Regions from separate parts of the Chryseobacterium sp. GQ58 genome, predicted to be linked through region 2. Evidence: riboswitches for the same ligand, from Rfam matches in the RefSeq annotation. Region 2 holds a riboswitch; the other holds the start of a gene.
The links. Region 2 has a riboswitch for thiamine pyrophosphate ahead of pnuC (nicotinamide riboside transporter PnuC). Riboswitches for the same ligand answer to the same signal wherever they lie in the genome.

Region 1 (7,781 bases), on a different contig from region 2:
CAGAAGGATTTGAAGTTCCGTTAAAATTAATAACAGTTGTTGCAATAAAGTTTGGATTGGGCAAATTTACCGTTCCGCCTCCGCCTGTAGCTTCCTGAATCAGGTAAGTCTGTCCGGGACTCAGCGTGATATTGGGCAAAGTGTGATATTGGGTGAAAGCACCAACAGCGGGTGCATATTGTATGGTAGCACCAACCAGTGACGCAGTATTTGCTCCTATATTTTTAAGTTCTATAAAATCATTTTTCAATGTTGACCCTGCATTTCCTCCTCCTCCATATATTTCGTTGATTACAATCTGAGCATTCGAAAATGCAACTATCGAAACAAATCCGACAAAAGTAAATACTTTTTTCATTTTAATATTATTTTAGGTGATTAAACCAATTAAAAACAAAAATAATACCACATTGATAAATTATAATGAATAAAAATAAATTATAATTAAATTACCTCCAAAAAATAAAAATATTATTTATCCAAAAACTGTCATTTTAATACAATCATATTTTTAAAATTAATGTTGAGTTCTGTAAAAACGTAATTTCCTTTTTGTAATTCTGTGATAATAAAATTCTTTATCTTTTACAGAATCCGTTTTTACAAATTGACCGAACATACTGTACATATCCAGTTTCACTATTTAAAATAATTGCTAAGACATTACACCAATTAGAATAGAACCAGAAGAAATTAAAGTATTTTTTCCATTTAAAACAATATTAATATTAATTTTTTGTCAGCAATACTAAAACCTCTGTCATTCACATTTTTTATCTATTTTTACCAATTATTTAAAAGACTTGCGGAATTCTATTCTGATTTTCCTGATTTTTTTCATGGGCTTATTTTCGAGTAACGCTCAGATTTTTACATGGAAAAACCCCAACATTCCCGAAGACAGTCTGAAACAAGACAGCATTCTCGCGGCAAAGCTTGAGCAGGATATTTTTGCAAAAGACACAATGGATTTTGTGAAGACCAGCAACAGAATAATTGTAGATGAAGCTGTACTTGCACGAAATGATAAAAAAAGATTTTTAGGAGAATTGAATTCTAAAGGATCGATCATTCGGGGAATCACATTTGGTAATAATCAGGGGCAATCTGTACAAAGCTCGATGGATTTGCAGATTTCCGGAAGATTATCAAAAGATGTGACGGTTTTAGCAAGTATTTCAGATCATAATTTACCAATTCAGGCAGACGGATATACCCAAACTTTGGAAGAGTTTGACAAAATCTACATGCAGCTTAATATAAAGGATAAATCTATTCTCAGAGCCGGACATCTGGATTTGATGGACGATAAAAATTATTTTGCCAAATATCAGAGACGAAGCATGGGACTTCAGTTTCAGACACAGTTTGGGAAAGAAAATAAAACCTTTGCAGACATTTCGATGGGCATTGCACGAAGCGAATTTCACAGAATACGTTTTCAGGGTGTTGAAGGTAATCAGGGGCCTTATCGATTGACCGGTAAAAATGGCGAACAGTTTATCACTTTGATTTCAGGGTCTGAACAGGTTTTTATTGACGGAATTCTGATGAAACGCGGTGAAAATCAAGATTACATTATCAACTACAATACCGGAGAAGTTACTTTTACCAGCTTCCGTCCTATTTTCCAGCAAAATTTTATCACAATTTCTTTTAATTATACCAATCGTAACTATTCCCGATATTTATTTACAGGAAACCTGCAACATCAACGTGAAAAATTCCGGGTTGGTTTAAGCTGGTTTATGGAAAATGATAATAAAAATGCTCCTTTAGCTTTAAATTTATCCAAAGAAGATGAGCAAATTTTGGCCGATGCCGGGAATAATCTCGACTTGATGTACGCCCCATCCGGCGTGGTTGCAGAATATGATGTCAATAAAATTCTGTACAGTCTTGTGCAGGATCCGAACGGAAATTATTATCAGTTTTCGACTGATCCTACACAGACATTATATCAGGTTTCGTTTACTTATTTCGGAGTTAATTTGGGTGATTATAAGCTTATACAAACCACAAATAACGGGCGGGTTTTCGAATATGTAGGACCAAATTCCGGAGATTACCGTGCGGTAAGAAAGCTTCCTTCGCCTCAAAAAGCTCAGGTTTATACGATGAACTCTGAGTATTTGCTTAAAGACGGAAAGATCGGAGCAGACATTTCATTAAGTAATTACGATATCAATTTGTTCTCTTCGAAAGATTCTGATCAGAATATCGGATATGCAGCAAGAATATTCGGAAACAAAACATTTACAATAAATACATGGAAAGGTACACCAAGTTTTGAATATCAATATATTGACAAACAATTTCATATTCTTGACCGTATCAATGATGTTGAGTTTTCAAGGGATTTTAACCTGACGCAGGAGTTCAGCGGAAGAACTCAAAACAGGTTTATTTTTAGTTTTTTAAACAAATGGAATAACAAATCTACTTTAAATTACCGCATCAATTATTTGGAAGAGCAGGACGCTTATAAAGGTGTAAAAAATGGCGTAGATTTTGGCTGGCTCAAAGGGAAATTCCTTACAAAAGGAAATTTATCTTATCTGAATACCAATTCTACACTTCAGGATACAAAGTTCATTCGTGGAGGGGCTGCGACGGAATATACAGGCCAAAAAGGAAGCTGGTCTCTTGGCGGAAGCATGGAGCATAACGAAAAAAAATACAACGAGACACAAGTAATGGATGTCACCAGTTTCAGTTGGAAAGAGCTTTTTGTGCAGAAAAAAATTGGTGACAGCACAAGAACGAAACTTTTGGCTAAAATGTATGTAAGAGACAATGACTCGGTGCGCGACAACAGGCTTCAGAATATGAACAGGATTTTAGGCTTCATGGCAGAAAGCCAGTTGATTAAAACAGAACGCACCACCTTAAACGCTTTACTTCATTACAGAAAATTCTTCTATAAAAATGATGATGTAGACATGAATCAAAATAAAGATTTTGTCGTTGGAAATATTTTATACAACCAGCAGCTTTTCAAAAACGGTATGCGCTTGCAGGCGTTTTATGAATTAGGAAACGGACAGGAAGCGCAACGGGAATTTCAATATATAAAAGTTACCGACGGGCAGGGAATTTACAAATGGACAGATTATAACGGCGACGGAATTCAGCAGATTGATGAATTTGAGATTGCCGAATATTCGGATTTGGCGCAATACATCAGGATTTACACCAATTCGGTCCGCTACATTCCTTCCAACAAAAACAAACTGCAGCTGGCATTATTTGTCAATCCGTCAATTGTTTTTAATTCTGAAAATAAATTCTTAAAACGCTGGAATTTTAATGTTTCACTCAACTCTCAGAATTCTTATTTTAAAAGAGACAAAGTTTTAGTTTTGAATCCGTTCGAAAAAAGTGAGGATCAGATTTTAAAGAATCAGAATATTTTGGCATCGGTACAGTTTAATCCTACCGAAAAGTCCGGCTGGAATGGTAATTATCGTTTTATTGCCAACGACAACCTCATCAACGCCAATTTCAGCAACGAAGAAAGGAATCAAACTTCACATTTTGTGAATATCGGATATTGGTTCAATAAAGAATTCCGTGTTGATTGGGAAAATTCTGTGCACGATTTACAAAATTCTTCGCAACTTTTCGCAACAAGAGATTACAGACTTAGTAATTTTGAGACTAAGCCAAAAGCAACTTATAAGTTTACAGATGCTATTCAGGCTGAGTTTTCTTCGGCTTACCGTGAGAAAAAAAGAGTGGATGGCGAAGAGCTTTTAAAAGCTTTCGACATTACCGGAACCATACAGTGGGAATGTAAGAAAACTTCCATCAGAGGAAACTTCTCTTTTATTAACAATGACTTTACAGGAAACAATTTCAGTATCGTAGGAAATCAGATGCTCGATGGTCTGAAACCCGGAAAAAACCAGGTTTGGAGCGTATTTGTACAACAAGCAATTAATTCTTTTTTACAGTTAAATCTTAATTATGAAGGTCGAAACTCCGGCGACCGGACGATTCATATCGGAAGCATGCAGGTAAAAGCAAGCTTTTAATGAAGATCAAACTACCCTTCTCAAAACAATAGTTAACTAAAAATATTTTTTGAATAAAACAAAACCCATTTAGTTACAAATCATCTGTTTTTAGACAAATCAGAAAGTTGTTTGGTCACAAGTCAAGTGTTTTTAAATCAAACACAAAACTGTTTGGTTACAAATCATCTGTTTCAAATAAATCAAAAAGTTGCTTGGTCGCAAATCAATTGTTTTTAAATCAAACACAAAACTATTTTGTTACAAATCATCTGTTTTCAAATAAATCAAAAAGTTGTTTTGTGACAATCGATATATTTTTAGATCAAAAAAAACTGTTTGAAATTTAAAGAAAACACAAGTAAAGACAAACATTTCGCTCCTACGGAGCTCGCTGTAATAACGTGAAAATTTATTCTACAAACATATTGCTCCGATGGAGCAAACAGATTCAGTGCAAATAAAAAAGACTGCTTATTCAAGAATAGTTATTGCTCAATATAATATTAGGTATAATAATTTAACTCAATTATTTAAAAACTCTCCAATCCTAAAACCCTCAACTCTTTCACTTTAAAAACTCTCAGACTTAAAACACCTTCAATATTTTCCTTATATTTGTTCAGTAATAAACACGGGGTGCCACAAGGCTGAGATCATACCCGATGACCTGATTTGGATAATGCCAACGTAGGGATGTCTGCTTAAAATTTCATTTTATGCTTTATTCGTTCGCATGCTTATCCATGATCTGAACTGCTGAATAAATCAATAAAAATAAAATGGAAGTAACAAAGTATTCCGGAGAACTTATCCCCCAACAAGACAAAAACTGGCAAGGAAGACCCGAATGGTTTTTCAACCGAGAACACACCGATACCTACGAATTGTGGTATGAAGGCCGATACAAACGTGCCGAAATCTGGCAGAAAAAAGTAATGGAACAGCTTGTTTCCAAAGATCAGCGAGTAAAGACGCTTTTAGAATTCGGCTGTGGCACTACCCGATTTACACGTTGGTGGAAAAACATAGGAATTGAAGCAACCGGAGGAGATATTTCGCCGTTGATGTTATCACAGGCTATTCATCTTTTTGAAGGCGATCTGGTGATGGCCGATTCACACTTTATGCCTTTTAAAGATCATACTTTTGATTCATTGGCGTTTATCACAACTTTCGAATATTACAAAGATCCTGTGAAAGTCATCAGAGAAGCAGCCCGTGTTGCCAAATACGGAATTGCGATGGGTATGATGAACAGGAATTCTCCTAAAGTAGCCCGCAGAAGAGTGCAGCAGTTGTTTGGAAAAAATCCTTTTTATGTAACGGCAACTTTTTATACTCCTAAAATGCTGACTGAAATCATTGAAAAAGCATTAGTCGGAAGAAAATATACGATTGAATGGACCTGCACAGGACTTCCGAAATGGTTCCCAGTACAACAATGGAATGTTCCGGTTGGCGATTTCTTTGGATTGTATATTCAGCTAAATGATGTGGAATGAGTGAGACTTTAGGCAAAATAAATCATTCCCAATTTGAAGATTTCCTGAAACAGCGATGCGGGAAAGAACGTGATGAAGTGCAAGTTGGTCCCGAGTTTGGCATCGATGTTTCCGTCGTTGATCTTCATGGCGGAAAAGCAATGGCTTTGACGAGTGATCCGTTGTCATTAATTCCTTCTTTGGGCTTGGAAGAATCGGCCTGGCTTTCAGTTCATGTCATGGCAAATGATATGGCGACAACGGGCTTTGCGCCGATGTACGGTCAATTTGTTTTGAATCTTCCGGCTTATTTATCTAAGAATGATTTTGAAATTTATTGGAATTATATTCATCAGTTCTGTAAAAGCATTCATGTAAGCATTACCGGCGGACATACAGGATTCATCGAAGGTCAAAATTCTACAATCGCAGGCGGCGGAACTTTTATTACCATCGCTTCGAAAGGAGATATTTTAGTCTCAAAATACGCCAAACCCGGCGACTCTATTTTAGTTACCAAAACAAGCGCACTTTCCTCTTCAGCAATTCTAGCGATGAGCTTTCCGGAAACTGTAAAAAATAAAATAGGAAAAGAAATGTATGATTCTGCCTGCGCTTCTTTCTGTGAAACCTCATCATTACAAGATGCTTTAACGGCAACTCAAATTGACAGTTCCGGAGTAACCGCGATGCATGACGTGACGGAAGGCGGAGTTTTGGGTGCGATTTACGAATTGGCTGTTGCTTCAGGAAACGGCGCAAAGATTTATAATGAAAAGCTGCCGATCGGTGAAGTTCAGTCAGCGGTTTGTAATTTATTTTCTTTAGATCCGAGATATTGTATTGGCGCCGGTTCTATGATTATTACCTGTGAAAAAGAGAAAGCTGCAGATATTATTTCACGATTAAAGACAAATAATATTCTCTGTACAGAAGTCGGACAAATCACTGAAAAGTCCGAAGGAATCAAGTTAATTGAAAATGAAAAAGCAAGCAATCTGATTTATCTCGAAGAAGATCCTTATTGGAAGGCATTTTTTAACGCTTACAAAAACGGCTGGAAATAATGATAAAACAAACCATACAACCCGGAATTTATCTGATCATTGATCCTTCGATGGATGAAGAAATCCTCTTTTCTAAATTGAGTTTAATTGTAAAAGAAAAGATATCAGCTGTTCAGATTTGGGATAATTTTAATGAAGATCAAAATATTGAGGAATTGCTTTCAAAGATCTATGAAAGAACTTCATTAAATAAAATTCCTTTGATCATCAATAACCGTTACGAATATTTAAAACAAGTTCCTTTGGCAGGAGTTCATTTCGACGAAATTCCTGACAATTTGAATAAAATTAAAGAAGGAATTAACCGTGATTTTATTTTGGGTATTACCTGCAATAATGAACTTTCAAAAATAGAATATGCCGAAAAGCATCAGTTTGATTATATTTCTTTCTGCTCAATGTTCCAGTCAAAAACCGCAAACAGTTGTGAATTGGTGAATTTCGAAACGGTTGAAAAAGCAAAAAGTATTTTTAGCGGAAAAATCTTTCTTGCCGGAGGAATCGATTTAGAGAATATTAAAAATTTAAAAGAGTTAAGTTATGACGGAATCGCCATTGTTTCAGGAATAATGAATGCTGAAAACCCTTCAGAGACAATTAAAAATTACCATCAAAAAATTAAAAAGTAAAACAATGAGAATAAAAACCATAGAAAAATTGTGCTGCCCGTTTGATAAAGCAGATTTAGAATTAACCATCATTTCGCAGGACGAAACAAAAAACATCATTGAAGGCCTACTGATCTGCAACGACTGCAAAAGAGTTTATCCGATTATGCGCGGAATTCCGATTATGTCACCTGATGAATATCGTGAATTTAAGCTTGAGCAGCCGGTTCTAGAACGTTGGGAAAAACATTTAAACGGAAAGAAAGTTGAGAATTTCAGGCTGATTTCGTAACGATAACAGCAATAGATAATTTCAAATTCCTGAAAGTTTAGAATTTCGTAAATTTGCGCCATGATAAAAATAGGCAACATAGAACTGCCGGAATTTCCGCTTTTGCTCGCTCCGATGGAGGATGTAAGCGATCCGCCGTACAGACGACTGTGCAAATTGCATGGCGCAGATTTGATGTATTCGGAATTTATCTCTTCTGAAGGCTTAATTCGCGATGCCATCAAAAGCCGGAAAAAGCTGGATATTTTCGATTACGAAAGACCTGTCGGAATCCAGATTTTTGGAGGTGATGAAGAAGCAATGGCGATGTCTGC
Region 2 (7,781 bases):
CGACTCTTAAAACCAAACCGGGGAAATTATTAAATAAAAAAGGGCCTGCAGAAATAGGAATACCCTCAGTATACCAAACTTTATAGTTAGAATTTGAATCTAAACTTACTTCAACCAATTTACAAACATAGTTGTCAATATCCATTGTGTCTTCTTTATATTCAATTTTTACAAATTTTGTATCTTTATAACCATAAAATTCTTCATTAATGTCTTGAAAATTATGGTATTTATAATTACCATTGACGTTTTTGTTATGATACATTTTTAGTTCAATATTTTTGTAAACTTCTCTGTTATGGGTTTGCACATCATTTTCTTTTTTATCTCCTGCATTATGTGTAAATGAATTTTGAGGAATAGATTTGAAAAAAGAATATCCGTCTGTATAATATAAAAAATATTTTTGAGGGGTTTTACGTATTCGATTTGCTTTATCATTAAATTCCTTAGACATACTTATATTATTGTTTTCTTTGAGTTCAACTCTTTCATATTCAACTTTCAGATGTTGAGACGAAATAGAAGTGTTGACTAATAATATAGACGATACAATTAATTTGAATAAAAATTTCATATAGTTCAGATTAAAAATTAGTGTGCATTGAACTAATAATGCACACTAATAATATTAAGGATTAATTAGGATTACCAGCTTCAAAAGTTAATCCAACAGCATTGGAACCACACCAGCTGGTTGTTGAAGCGGTGTGATGATTGGTCGTAACATACATTTTTCCATCCATGCCTACTGAGGTTGTTTCTGTAGTCCAGTTCCAAATTGTTGTACATATTTTTTTAAGCTCTTCCTCATCATTTTGTTTTGTCTCTTCTGTTTTTGACTCCAACAAAGATTTAGAATCTAGTCCATTGTCTTTTGCGAATCCCAAAGTTGTTCCAGCAAATAAAACTGCTGCTAGTAATAATTTTTTCACAATAGATTTTTTTTGTTAAAATTAATTTTTTAACATTGCTAATATATAAAAAAGATATTATAATTAATAAATTTCTTATTTACTTCTATTTTACAAAATTTTATAATGCTTATTTGATGATTCTAAATAAAAAAACAGGAGCCAAACTCCTGTTTACTATTATTAAATTAAATATTTAACTAATTCTGATAAATATACGTCAATTTGGAACCTTTGATAAAATCCTCCAGCGAAGTTTTATTATTTGCATTTTTATTCATCAGTTCTATAAAATAAGTACGCGAACCGGCAATTCTAATATCTTTCGATAAAAACTTAAAACGCTTAACAGTCAAGTTTGGGTTTAAAAAGCTTAATTCCGCTGCATTGCTCAGCTTTGCACCGGAAACATCAAAACCGGCGCGGGGATTTTTTTGGAGCTTCAAAAATCTTTTTTGAGTTCTGTCTGTTGTTTCTTCCAAAAACTTTTCCATTTGATAATCCGTTAAAAGTTGCGGATAAATCAGTCCTTCGGCTAATAAATTACTTATGATTTTATCAGATTTATCATACTTGTTGTAATAAAAAATCTTATCGTCAAATTGCACATAACTATCCGTAGTAACTATTTTACCTTCAAATTTTTTATAATTTTTCTTTTTATATTCTTTTTTAAAATGTTCGGCAACAGCCTTGTCCTGTTTACTTAAAATTTCTTTTTTCTGTCCATAAATACTTATTGAAAGTATGAATAAAAAGATAAGTGAAAATTGCAGTTTCATATTGTTTCTGTTTAATTTAATTCTTTTTTAATAATAGATTTTCCAAAGCTTGTTTTAAGTTTGGAAATTCAAATTTAAAGCCTGCTTTTTGGATTTTTTCGGATGAAGTTCTTGATCCTTCAAGCAATGCAACCGACAATTCACCAAAAATAAGCTTCATTACAAATCCCGGAATATTTGGCATAAACAAAGGCTTTTTTAAAACTTCAGCGATTTCCTTTGTTATATTTTCGTTGTTTGTATGTTGTGGCGCCGAAGCATTGTATGCGCCGTTTAGGTTTTCGTTTTTCAATGCAAATTCATAAACTGAACTTAAATCATTAATGTGAATCCACGGCATATATTGTTTTCCTGTTCCCAAAGGCGACCCGATTCCGAGTTTTATTGGCATTGCCATTTTTTTCAAAGCGCCTTCTTTTTCTGAAAGTACAATTGCGGTTCTTACTTTTACCACTCTTTCTGCAACGTTTTTTTTGTGAAGTTCGTCTGCTGCTCTTTCCCAAAGATCAACGACTTCACTTAAGAAATCGTTACCTTTTTCATCATCTTCCGAATAAATTTTTTCTGAAGTTTTTGCTCCGTAAATTCCTACCGCCGAAGCTGAAATAAAAGATTTAAGCTTAATATTTTTCTTTAGTAAAGTTTCCAAAATCAGCTTTGCAGAATCTACGCGGCTCGAAATGATTTCTTTTTTTCGTTCATCAGTCCATCTTTTTTCAGAAATATTGGCGCCGGCAAGATGGATAATGTGACTTATGTTTTCAAAAGCTTTTTCATCAATTGTTTTGTTTTTTATGTTCCATTCAAATTCATTTTCGTGTTCTTTTTTTCGTGTTAAAAACCGAACGGAATATTCTTTTTCAATTTTTTTTGACAAAACTTTTGCAACAGTTCCGCTGGCTCCAGTGATCAACACGATTTCTTTCATAATCTTAATTTGTATTTTTTTGAAATATTAATTTCTGACGATTAATATATATCCTTCTTCCAAAAGTTTGTAGCCCTGATCGTAAATAAATTTATATTCCGAGCCGTTTTTATAAACTTTAATATTTGTAAAGTAATTAAAATCAAAACCTAAGCCATCGAGTTTAGTTTTTACGATTTTAGTTTTTCCTTCCGCATTTATTTCACTCAGAATGCGGTAATTTTTGCGCAGCTTGTTGTTTACATTGCGCATCAGATTGTTATAATCTTTATTTTGCTTATTGTTGTAAGCGTTTCGGCATGCATCATTGCAGAATTTTTTGTCTAATCTTCCAATGATCTTTTCGCCACATTCCAGGCAATTCATAGCATTATTTTTTCATTTGACGTTCATGTTTTTTTCTTAGCAGTTTTTTCCATCTGCTGTTGGTCGGATAGCTTCTGTTTTTGGTGATATTATTAAAAACCAAAGCGACCAGCAATAAAATGATGCAACCCGATAATACGGGAGAAAGCACATACCAATATCCCAATTCAGCGATTTTACCTGAAGAAGTAACGGCGATGAGCGCAGTCGCTCCACCAGGCGGATGAAGAGTTTTTGTGTATTGCATTAAAATAATTGAGAAAGCGACCGCAAGAGGCGCCGAAAGCCACAAAATATCGGGCACGATCTGATAAATGGTAACGCCGACCAAAGCTGAAAATACATGACCGCCGATCAGATTTCTCGGTTGGGCAAGCGGGCTTTGAATGGCTCCGTAAATCAAAACGCTTGATGCACCAAAAGATCCTATCAAAAAGATGTTTTCTGCTTCCAGCAAATATTGAGACTGGATAAATGCTATAATTCCGATTCCGAAAAAAGCGCCCAGAAATGACCAGAAATGTTCTTTATAATCAACAAGGGTTTCTCGATAAATTACATATTTTGAAACTCTGAATGTTCTTTTGATTGTCTTTTTCACAATTGATTTTAAATTAACGCTTAAATATACGAAATATCCGTTTGCAAACGGATATGAACTAAAAGGGGAAAATATTTTTATCATGTTTAATTTTCAAATCTCAGAAAAAAACGTCAACTTTGCCCAATCAATGGGGTGCTGCAGATTGCGGCTGAGATGATACCCGGGAATCTTCCACACCTGATCCGGATAATGCCGGCGTAGGGAATTTGATTTATCATCTCATCATTTAATTTATTTAAGTTAATTTGATGCAGGAAATTTTACTAAAGACAACCTGGCCGGAATGGTTTGGGGTCTTCTTTTCAATTTTTCAGGTTTTATTGGCCCGAAAAAACAATCCGAATAATTATCTTTTTGGTATTGCCGGAATTTCACTCACGCTTTATGTGATGATCAATTCCAAATTGTATGCGGAGTTTACGCTTAATCTTTACTATCTGGTCATGAGCATTTACGGATGGATTTATTGGAAGTTTGGCAAACAAGAATCTGAAACCGCTATTTCCAGAACTTCAGGAAACGAAAAGTTGATTGTAGTTGGTATTGTTACCGCCGCGTTTAGTATTTTTTGGTTTTTTCTTACTTATTACACCGATTCTGATGTGCCTGTTTGGGACTCTTTGGTTAGTGCTTTTGCTTGGGCCGGAATGTGGCTCATGGCCAGAAGAAAAATTGAAAACTGGGTTTTATTAAATATAAGTAATATCATTGCTATTCCGTTATTGATTCATAAAGACCTTTATCTGTATGCAATTTTAACTGCTTTCTTGTTTATGGTAGCGATTTCAGGATATATGGAATGGAGAAAAATACTTAATAAAAAGATAAATGCTTACACGTAACGAGATCAGAAAACAAATGCACGGAGTTTCTGAAGTTCCTGCATCAATAATCGACTATATTCATCAGCAGCGATTACTTCAGATCTGGGTTCCCAAAACTTATGATGGATTGGGCTTACGCTTGAAAGAAGGATTATCCATATTATTTGACTGGGCAAAAATTGATGGAAGTTTGGGTTGGATGCTTACGTTATGTTCCGGCGCCAATTTTTTTTCAAGAAATCTAAAACCAAACATTGCTAAAGAACTTTTCAGTGATCCTGAAACCTGTTTTGGCGGAAGCGGAATGATTGGTGGAACAGCAGATATTCAAAACGACGGGACTTTTCTTATCAACGGATTTTGGCATTTTGCAACCGGAGCGCCACATTTGAGCCATTTTACACTCAATGCGAGACTTACAAAAAACGGAGCACCTTTATTTGATCAATCAGGTTCAGAAATAATCAGGTCATTTGTCATTCCTAAAAATCAGGCAGAAATTATTCCCGACTGGAAATCGATGGGAATGAAATCGACGCGAACTTATTCTTTTAAAATTAATGATATAAACGTTTCTGAAGATTACAGTTTTATTTATGATGAATTTTTTACGGATGATGCTTTAGATAAAATTCCGTTCAGAATTTTTGCAGACTTGACTTTGCTGGTGAACTATTTGGGAATGGCATCGCATTTTTCCGATGAGGCAATTAAAATCCGTCCGAATCTTAATTTGAATTCTTTTAATAATAAAATTGATGAAGCGTTCGAAAAAGTGATTGAATTTGCTAACGAAATTGAAGATTTATTAAAGGAATCTCAAATGATAACCCAGGAAAAGCAATCAGAAATTCATACTTATTCATCAAATTTAGTTGAAAGTTTATCACATCAGATTTTAGAAATTTATTTCCAACTGGGAATTAAAGCGACACATACGGATTCTGAAATTTATCAGGTTTTTTGTGACTATTTTACGGCGACGCAGCATTCTAATTTTAGGAGGGAACTTTGATGTATTCTTTAACAACGAAAGAATATAAGTTTATGATGCTCCAATATTAATCAACATTGCAAAAATATAAGTTTAGGATGCTCCAATATTAATTAAGGTTGCAAAAATATAACTTTACAATACGAAAATATAGTTTAACTAGACAACAATATTATTCGCCGCCGTGTCAATATTGATTCACAACGGAAGAATATTAAAACATTTACATTCAATATTCGATTACTGTGCAAGAATATTGAAATTATCATGGCTTTAACTATAAATATCTTAAAACTATTTATAAGAATAGAACCAACAAGCAAATTTCGCAGCTTATCAGATTTTTAGACTTTAAGAAGAGTTTTTCCGGGAATGCAAATGTTTAAATGTTTTTGTAGTTTTTCAATAGTGAATTATAGTTTATGAGATTTCGGAATCTTAAATAAAAGAATTAAAGCCCAAATTTGCAAAATTGTCTGAATAATATTAATTGTTCCAATAACTGGCTCATTTTTTAAGTTTGCAACTATAAAAGAAACTCCTAACAATCCTAAAAGTAATATTACCAGTAGAAAATATTTAATCCATTCAGTTCCTTTGCTTACCAAATAGCCAATTCCAAAGACGAAAGCTACTGAAATCAAGGCGATGAATATTTTGATGCCGCTGTTCAAAGTTTCAAAACTCCAGATAAGATTTGCAATTCCCAAGGCTCCGGACAGGTAAATCAAATCAGCAGATTTTTTATGATTCGGATGAATTACATTTTCTTTATTTTCATTCATTTGGTCTAAGTATATAATTTCAAATATACGGAATGAATTATTTAAGATTTTTTTTTGGATGATTTTATTTAGAATATCCATTTGCAAACGACTACAAACGTATTTAAATAGTTTTGTACCGACTTCGGTCTAAAAATGTAACAATCTTTGCAGCAGAGATTTGAGAAACCAGTGAGCGTCTCTTATCTGATTGTTAAACATAAATAAAAATAGTATGTCACTAAGAAACAAAGTAACCTTAATCGGTCACACAGGAAAAGAAGTAGAAATGATCAACTTCGAAAACGGAAATGTAAAAGCAAGCGTGTCTTTGGCAACGAGCGATTTTTACACGAATGCAAAAGGAGAAAAGGTAGAAGAAACGCAATGGCACAATCTGATCGCTTTTGGTAAAACTGCTGAGATTTTCCAGAAATATGTGCCAAAAGGAAAAGAAATTGCAATCGAAGGCAAGCTAACGTACAGATCTTATGATGATAAAGACGGTGTGAAAAAGTATATCACCGAAATAAAAGTAGACGAAATTCTGCTTTTAGGAGGAAAATAATTGATCGAACTTAAAAACACAAATGATGAAAATAAAAGTTTTGAAAGTAAGAATTGCTGATGAATTTCTGCAAAAGGATCAAAGCATGATTGATGATTTTTTATATAATCATGACATTTTGAATGTAGAAACAGCTTTTGTGCAAAACGACAATTTTTGGTCAGTAATTTTATATTTTAATGAAACTAAAACCGTCTTGAAGAAAAACATCGTAAAAGATCCGAAAACGGTGAAATATTCTGCAGAAGATGAAATGCTGAACAATGATGAGATCAAAATTCTTGAAGCTTTAAAGCTTTGGCGTTCCGAAAAGGCAAAGGAACAAAATCTTCCTTCTTACTTTATTGCGACCAACAAAGAACTTGTATCTGTCGCAAAATATAAGCCGGCAAAGAAAGAAGAGCTTCTCGATATTAAAGGTTTCGGAAAACATAAAATAGAAAATTATGGTGAAGAGATTTTAGAAATCTTAGAAAGTGTATAATTATTGAACATCGAAAACACAAGTGATGAAATAGAAAGGTCGGGAAATTGGTTTCCGGCTTTTTGTATTAGTTTAAAAGTCCTTTCAATTCCTTATTTTTGCATACTTATCAATATTCAACTTTATAAAATGAAGCCAAGCTTAGCAAAAGGAACGAGAGATTTTACATCAGAGGAAGTTTCAAGAAGAAAATATATTATCAATATTTTACAGAAAAATTTTGAATTATTCGGGTTTCAGCCTTTAGAAACTCCAAGCTTTGAAAATCTTTCTACATTAACTGGAAAATACGGCGAAGAAGGCGATCGCTTGATTTTTAAGATTCTGAATTCCGGAGATTACACTTCAAAAGTAAATCAGGAAGATTGGGACAATAAAAGTCATCAGAAATTGACTTCACAAATTTCAGATAAAGCGCTTCGTTATGATTTGACAGTACCTTTTGCAAGATTTGTAGCCATGAATCATGGCAAACTCACATTTCCTTACAAACGTTTTCAAATCCAGCCGGTTTGGCGAGCAGACCGTCCACAAAAAGGGAGATTCAGAGAGT

Region 1: it holds a riboswitch for thiamine pyrophosphate, as region 2 does, so the genes downstream of both, AC6CHK_RS14855 (class I SAM-dependent methyltransferase) here and pnuC (nicotinamide riboside transporter PnuC) in region 2, are expected to answer to the same signal.

What each region holds. Positions count from the first base shown of each region.
Region 1 is NZ_JCAXEH010000007.1:59,490-67,270, reverse strand. Features, by position in the region: gene AC6CHK_RS14865 (lamin tail domain-containing protein) at 1-358, opposite strand, end outside; gene AC6CHK_RS14860 (DUF8818 domain-containing protein) at 840-4,037, shown strand; TPP riboswitch at 4,642-4,730, shown strand; gene AC6CHK_RS14855 (class I SAM-dependent methyltransferase) at 4,799-5,521, shown strand; gene AC6CHK_RS14850 (AIR synthase family protein) at 5,518-6,567, shown strand; gene AC6CHK_RS14845 (thiamine phosphate synthase) at 6,567-7,196, shown strand; gene AC6CHK_RS14840 (Trm112 family protein) at 7,201-7,467, shown strand; gene dusB (tRNA dihydrouridine synthase DusB) at 7,528-7,781, shown strand, end outside.
Region 2 is NZ_JCAXEH010000002.1:380,930-388,710, forward strand. Features, by position in the region: gene AC6CHK_RS05845 (GLPGLI family protein) at 1-577, opposite strand, end outside; gene AC6CHK_RS05850 (hypothetical protein) at 639-935, opposite strand; gene AC6CHK_RS05855 (hypothetical protein) at 1,115-1,696, opposite strand; gene AC6CHK_RS05860 (TIGR01777 family oxidoreductase) at 1,713-2,624, opposite strand; gene AC6CHK_RS05865 (hypothetical protein) at 2,652-2,990, opposite strand; gene AC6CHK_RS05870 (HPP family protein) at 2,995-3,591, opposite strand; TPP riboswitch at 3,713-3,817, shown strand; gene pnuC (nicotinamide riboside transporter PnuC) at 3,840-4,436, shown strand; gene AC6CHK_RS05880 (acyl-CoA dehydrogenase family protein) at 4,423-5,433, shown strand; gene AC6CHK_RS05885 (hypothetical protein) at 5,826-6,197, opposite strand; gene AC6CHK_RS05890 (single-stranded DNA-binding protein) at 6,412-6,744, shown strand; gene AC6CHK_RS05895 (HRDC domain-containing protein) at 6,767-7,228, shown strand; gene hisS (histidine--tRNA ligase) at 7,358-7,781, shown strand, end outside.